Regions from separate parts of the Janthinobacterium sp. 17J80-10 genome, predicted to be linked through region 3. Evidence: predicted binding sites of a transcription regulator. Region 3 holds the regulator's gene; each other region holds the start of a gene.
The links. Region 3 encodes HrcA, which represses chaperone genes, less so after heat shock. Its sites were predicted from a motif close to TTAGCACTCNNNNNNNNNGAGTGCTAA; they were not measured.
Positions count from the first base shown of each region.

Region 1 (2,266 bases), 300 kb from region 3:
TCTTGCGCACCCGCCCTTGCCGCACCACACCGGTTGGCCAGCGCCTGCTGCAATACTTGCGGCGCGCGATGCTGCTGAAGGCGGACCTGGAAGCAGAGCTGCTCAATTCGGAAAGCGGCGCAATCACCGTGTCGGTGGCGTTGAACGCAGACAGCCTGGGGACCTGGTTTTTTCCGGCGCTGGCAGGCTTGCTGGTGAAGGAACAGCTCATCCTCGAACTGATCGTCGAAGACCAGGACCATACCTATGAATTGCTGGAAACAGGGATGGTGGCCGGGTGCGTCAGCACCGTGGCGCGGCCGATGCGCGGCTGCGGCGCCGAACTGCTCGGCACGATGCGCTACCGGCTGATGGCGAGCGCATCGTTTCGCCAGCGCTGGCTGCCCAAGGGATTGACGCGCGACGCTGCGCGGCGCGCGCCGGTAGTGGCTTATACGCGCAAGGATACCCTGCAGTCCAGCTTTCTGCTGTCGCGCCTGGGCTTGCCCGAAGGCGCCTATCCCTGCCATTATGTGCCCGGCATCGAAGCCCATTTCGCTGCCGTGCGCCACGGCCTGGGCTATGCGATGGTACCGGAATGGCTGCTTGCCGCCGCAGGCGCAGAGAAAGATCCCCTGGTCGACCTGGCGCCCCGGCATCCAACCGATGTCGCGCTCTACTGGCATGCCTGGAAGGTCCAGTCCCCGCGCATGGAAGCCATGTCCAGCCAGATCGTCGCGGCGGCGCGCGGGATACTGCGGCGCTAGCCGGTAGTGGAAAGTTTCATCAATACGAGGCCGCACACAATCAGCGCCGCAGCGGCCACGCGGGTCATGGTCAACGGTTCGCCAAGCGCGACCACGCCCACCACAAATGCGCCGAGCGCGCCAATGCCGGTCCAGACGGTATAGGCGGTGCCAAGGGGAAGTGTGCGCATCGAAAACGATAGCAAAACGACACTGGCGATCATCATGACCACGGTCACGACGGAAGGAACAAGTCGCGTAAAGCCGTTTGACTGCTTCATGGCATACGCCCAAACGATTTCAAATATCCCGGCAACCACCAACCAAATCCAAGCCATTGCGGCCCTCCTTTTGAAAGAGCCGGGCCGTCCCGAGCATTATTCCCGTCTTTGGGGGGAGGTCGTTCCTCCTGAGAAATAAAATATGCCGCAGCAAGCACGCCGAACTGCCAAGGCACGGCCGCCATGATATCCCAACAGGATTGTATTCGCACCCAGTCTACCGGGATTCAAAGCGAGCGCTCCAGCGTTATTGTTAAGAGTTAAGCGACTCTCGACTGGAATAATCCGCCACTCTTGACTTGAAAAAAGCACACCTCGCCCATATACTTAGCACTCGTTAGGGGAGAGTGCTAACAACGCTTCCCTGGCCTTCCAACTTTTGCGTCGCGCAGGCTGCATCGTGAACTTCACGGTTTGTGGCATGCCTGCGGAAAATTATCACAACCTATTGAATTTTAAGGAGTTTGTATGAACCTTCGTCCTTTGCACGATCGCGTCATCGTCAAGCGTCTGGATCAGGAAACCAAAACCGCATCCGGCATCGTCCTTCCTGAAGCCGCTGCAGAAAAGCCGGATCAGGGTGAAGTGCTGGCCGTTGGCAATGGCAAGATCCTGGACGACGGCAAGGTCCGCCCGCTCGACGTCAAGGTCGGTGACCGCGTCCTGTTCGGCAAGTATTCCGGCCAGGCCGTCAAGGTTGCCGGCGAGGAACTGCTGGTGATGCGCGAAGAAGACATCATGGCGATCGTCCAAAAGTAATCTGGCCTCATACGAATTTCCCAATTAAGGAGTTACAACATGGCAGCTAAAGACGTAGTATTCGGCGATTCCGCCCGTCACAAGATGGTTGAAGGCGTAAATATCCTCGCCAACGCAGTCAAGGTTACCCTGGGCCCGAAAGGCCGCAATGTCGTGCTGGAGCGCTCGTTCGGCGCCCCGACCGTGACCAAGGACGGTGTCTCGGTCGCGAAAGAAATCGAACTCAAAGACAAGCTCATGAACATGGGCGCGCAAATGGTCAAGGAAGTCGCTTCCAAGACTTCCGACAACGCCGGTGACGGCACCACCACCGCAACCGTGCTGGCACAAGCCATCGTGCGCGAAGGCATGAAATACGTTGCCGCCGGCATGAACCCGATGGACCTGAAGCGCGGCATCGACAAGGCAGTGACTGCCGTCGTCGCTGAACTGAAGAACATCTCCAAGCCTTGCACCACCACCAAGGAAATCGCCCAGGTCGGCTCGATCTCGGCCAACAGC
Region 1 covers NZ_CP035311.1:1,421,357-1,423,622, reverse strand. Annotated here, with positions in the region: gene EKL02_RS06450 (HTH-type transcriptional regulator ArgP) at 1-746, shown strand, start outside; gene EKL02_RS06445 (multidrug efflux SMR transporter) at 743-1,063, opposite strand; gene groES (co-chaperone GroES) at 1,475-1,765, shown strand; gene groL (chaperonin GroEL) at 1,805-2,266, shown strand, end outside.
Region 1: groES (co-chaperone GroES) is a predicted target of HrcA. The motif match lies at 1,334-1,360, and genes of this name have one in related genera.

Region 2 (2,266 bases), 270 kb from region 3:
CGGCCTGACGCTGCTGGAAAACATCCGGCCGGTGTCCCAGCAACTGGTGGTGGAACCGGAAATCAGCCTGTTCCTGAAAGCCGATACCCCGCGCGAACAGGCGAACGCGCTGGCTGCGCCGATCAGGCGGGCGCTGAAGGAAGCCGATCTGCAAGGCAATCTGGAATTCATCCCGCGCGAAAAAGCCCTGAACACCCTCGATGCTCGCACCGGCGTGGCAGCCGCAGTGGAGGCGCTGGGCGCCAACCCGCTGCCGGACGCCTATGTGCTGAAACTATCGGGACTCGATAACGTCGCCCAGGCAGCGCGCACGGATGCCCTGGTGACCCGCCTGCAAGCCTTGCAAGGCGTCGACCACGTGCAACTGGATTCGGCCTGGGTCAAGCGCCTGGCCGCAGTCATGCAAGTATTGCAACTGGCGCTCTTGTTGCTGGCCATTACACTGGGGACAGTGGTGGTGGCAGTCGTTTTCAACACGATCCGCCTGCAAGTCCTCCACCAGAGCGAAGAAATCGTCCTGAGCAAGCTGGTGGGTGCGTCCAATGCTTTCGTATGCCGGCCGTTCTATTACGCTGGCGCATTCCTGGGCTTGATCGCCGGCATGGTTGCCCTGGGCCTGGTTACCCTGGGCTTGTACCCCCTCAACCAGGCTCTTGCCGATGTGGTGCAGCTTTATGGCTCGCAATTCCGCCTGGCGCCCCTGAGCGCCCAAGTCTGGCTTGGCTTGCTGTGTGCGAGCGCTGCCTTGGGCTGGATCGGCGCCCTGCTGTCGGTGAAGCGTTCGATCGGACGCCTCGCCTAGCCGGGACGCGGCCTAATTTTCTTTACTTTCTGCAACTTTTCCGGCTTTTTCGACGCGATTGCATACGGCGAGTGAATTAACGCTGGGAAATTAATAGCCTAGCACTATTATTTCATCCCAATTTGACTATTAGCACTCACCAACAGAGAGTGCTAATATATGGTTTATCTATTCCTGCATGCACAGGCAAACCCTGAAAAAAGGAATCAAGGAGAAGGAATGAACGCACGATCTGCACAGTCCGCACTGGTACCTGCCGCCAACAATCTGGTGGCACTCGGCTTTCCCGGCAATCTGGGCAATATCGAGTCTTATATCTCGGCAGTCAACCGCCTGCCGATGCTGTCGCACGAAGAAGAAATCTCGCTCGCAAAAAAGCTGCGCGAGCAAAACGACCTCGCTGCGGCGCAATCGCTGATCCTGTCGCATTTGCGCCTGGTGGTTTCCATCGCGCGCGGCTACCTCGGCTATGGCTTGCCGCATGCCGACCTGATCCAGGAAGGCAATATCGGCCTGATGAAGGCTGTCAAACGGTTCGACCCGGACCAGGGCGTGCGCCTGGTGTCGTACGCCATGCACTGGATCAAGGCAGAAATCCACGAATACATCCTGAAGAACTGGCGCCTGGTCAAAGTGGCCACCACCAAGGCCCAGCGCAAGCTGTTCTTCAACCTGCGCAGCCACAAGGAAGGCCTGGACGCCATGACGCCGGCGCAGGTCGACGCCCTCGCCAAGACCCTGGATGTGAAGCGCGAAGAAGTCATCGAGATGGAAACCCGCCTGTCGGGCCGCGACATCGCCCTCGAAGCGCCAACCGATGAAGATGACGACGGCAAGTTCGCGCCAATCGCTTATCTATCGTCGGAAGCGCAGGAGCCCACCCGCGTGCTGGAGGCGCAGCAGTACGACCGCCTGCAAAGCGAAGGCCTGGAAGCTGCGCTTGGCAAGCTCGATGCCCGTTCGCGCCGCATCGTCGAGGCACGCTGGCTGGCCAGCGACGATGGTTCCGGCGCCACCCTGCACGAACTGGCCGACGAGTTCGGCGTTTCGGCCGAGCGCATCCGCCAGATCGAGGCGGTGGCATTAAAAAAGATGAAAGGTGCGCTGGCCGAATTCGCCTGAAGCAGCCGTGCTCCATAAAAAAGGCGCTCGTTCGAGCGCCTTTTTTGTTGTCCGTTTTTTTTGTCCGCTACGCCGTTTGACCAGCGCACCCGGTTTACTTCCCCGCCAAAAGTATCTTCAGGTCATGCGCGATCGGCTCGGCACCCTGACCATGGCGGATGAACAGGCGAATGCGCCCCTGCGGGTCGAACACGTAGCTGCCGGCGGTGTGATCCATCGTATAGCTGCCGGCTTCCTTGCCCGGCACCTTCTGGTAAAACACGCGGAATTCCTTCGCGACCTTTTCCGTGGCGGCCTTGTCGCCCACAAGCCCGAGGAAGCTCGGATAAAACGCCGGCACAT
Region 2 covers NZ_CP035311.1:849,317-851,582, reverse strand. Annotated here, with positions in the region: gene EKL02_RS03775 (permease-like cell division protein FtsX) at 1-802, shown strand, start outside; gene rpoH (RNA polymerase sigma factor RpoH) at 1,022-1,924, shown strand; gene EKL02_RS03765 (SCO family protein) at 2,019-2,266, opposite strand, start outside.
Region 2: rpoH (RNA polymerase sigma factor RpoH) is a predicted target of HrcA. The motif match lies at 932-958, and genes of this name have one in related genera.

Region 3 (2,266 bases):
TAGTCTGTACGCCGGTCGCAGCTGGCGCGGGCGCCGGGGCTGCCGCCGTTTGCGCGGGTTGGGCAGCGGGCGTGGCTGGCAGCACCGGTACGGCGGACGCGGTTGCGGGCGTTGCCGGGGGTGCAGCTTTCGCTGCCGCAGCCGGTTGTGCGGCCGGTGCAGTCGCAACCGGTTCGTCCATCAGGGGATTCTTTGAGGCGCACCCGATCAGGGCGCTTGCCGCGACCAGGCACAATGCGCGGGACAAGGCTGAGGCGGAGGGCATTACGGAAAACGGCAGGCGCATAAATATAGAGTCGTGATCGATTCGGGAAATTTTTGCAAAAACACTATATGATAAAGCAGTTCTCACCTTCCAACCATAAACATGCCGAACAATCCTTCCGACTTGAAAGCCAGCGGCTTGAAAGCCACTTTGCCGCGCCTGAAAATTCTGGAAATTTTCCAGAACAGCACGGTGCGCCATCTGAGTGCGGAAGACGTCTACAAGGTTCTCCTGGCCGATAACATGGATGTCGGCCTGGCAACCGTCTACCGCGTCCTGACCCAGTTTGAGCAGGCCGGACTTTTGCATCGCAATCATTTTGAAACCGGCAAGGCGGTCTTCGAGCTGAATGCGGGCTCGCACCATGATCACCTGGTTTGCCTGGATTGCGGCCTGGTCGAGGAATTCTTTGACGAGGAAATCGAGCAGCGGCAGCAGAAAATTGCCGCCGAGCGCGGTTTCAAGATTGCCGAGCATGCGCTGGCGCTGTATGGCCATTGCACCAAGGAGAGTTGCCCGCATCGCGGGCGATAGTGAATCAATGTTGGCTGAGCGCGTTCGACAGCAGCTTGGCCGTGATGTCGACGATCGGGATCACCCGTTCGTAGGCCATGCGCGTGGGGCCGATCACGCCCAGCGTGCCGATGACCTTGCCATTGGCTTCGTAGGGCGCTGTCACCACGCTCATTTCCTCCATCGGCACCAGTTGCGATTCGCCGCCGATGAAGATCTGCACGCCCGTGGCATTGCTGGAGATATCCAGCAATTGCATCAACCCGGTCTTTTGCTCGAACACGTCAAACAGCTTGCGCAGCGACACCATGTTGGACGACAGGTCCGACACCGACAGCAGGTTGCGTTCGCCCGAGATCACCACGTCTTCGCCTGTATCGGCCATGGCATCGCTGCCGGCTTCCACCGCCGCCTGCATCAGGGCGGTCATGTCGTCGCGCAGCTGGCGCAGTTCGCCCTTGAGGCGCAGGCGCACATCGTCGAAACTCATGCCGCCATAATGCTGGTTGATGTAGTTGGCCGCATGTGTCAGTTGCGAAGGGGTGTAATCGACCTCGGTCAGCAGCAGGCGGTTTTGCACCTCGCCATTGGGAGCCACGATTACCAGCAGGATGCGTTTTTCCGACAGGCGCAAGAAATCGATTTGCTGGAATACCGATTCATGGCGCGGCGTCAGCACCACCCCGGCGAATCGCGACAGCGACGACAGGATCTGCGCCGCGTTGGCCATCAGCTTTTGCTGGGAATGGCTTTGCAGGCGCGACTGCATCTGGGATTCCAGGCCCGACTCGTCGATGGTTTGCACGGTCAGGAGGGTGTCGACAAACACCCGGTAGCCGCGCGGCGTCGGCACCCGGCCTGCAGATGTATGGGGACTGGCGACAAAACCCATTTCTTCCAGGTCTGCCATGATGTTGCGGATGGTGGCCGGCGACAGCTCCAGTCCGGAAATCTTTGACAACGCGCGTGAACCGACAGGCTGGCCATCCGCTATATAGCGTTCCACCAGGGCTTTCAACAGCGTTCGTGCTCGGTTATCAAGTTGCATGGAAGTATTTTAACCAGCGCTTTTTCGCCAGGCTAGAGTCTGATTGGCATGATTGTGGTATTTCGGAGGGCTTTCCGGTAAACCGCTTCATGTTACGGTAAATGGGTTCTTGTCTGGCATCTTTCAAGACTTGCCATAAATATGGTCTAATCCGCATCATGCCTTATAACAAGTTCTTATCTTCGGCGGTCAAGACTATCGCCATCGTCGGCAAGCCCATGGCGGCCGGCATCGGTGATTCCTTGACTGAAATTGCCAATTTTCTGACCAATGTCGGACATAAAGTCGTGTTCGAGGCAGAAACCGCGCGCAATATCGCCGTCGATAATGCCATCGCACTTACTCCTGAGCAAATCGGACAGCAAGCCGATGCCGCGATCGTGGTCGGCGGCGATGGCACCATGCTTGGCATCGCCCGGCAACTGGCGCCGTACAATGTT
Region 3 covers NZ_CP035311.1:1,120,897-1,123,162, forward strand. Annotated here, with positions in the region: gene EKL02_RS05045 (outer membrane protein assembly factor BamE) at 1-265, opposite strand, end outside; gene fur (ferric iron uptake transcriptional regulator) at 368-799, shown strand; gene hrcA (heat-inducible transcriptional repressor HrcA) at 804-1,826, opposite strand; gene EKL02_RS05060 (NAD kinase) at 1,985-2,266, shown strand, end outside.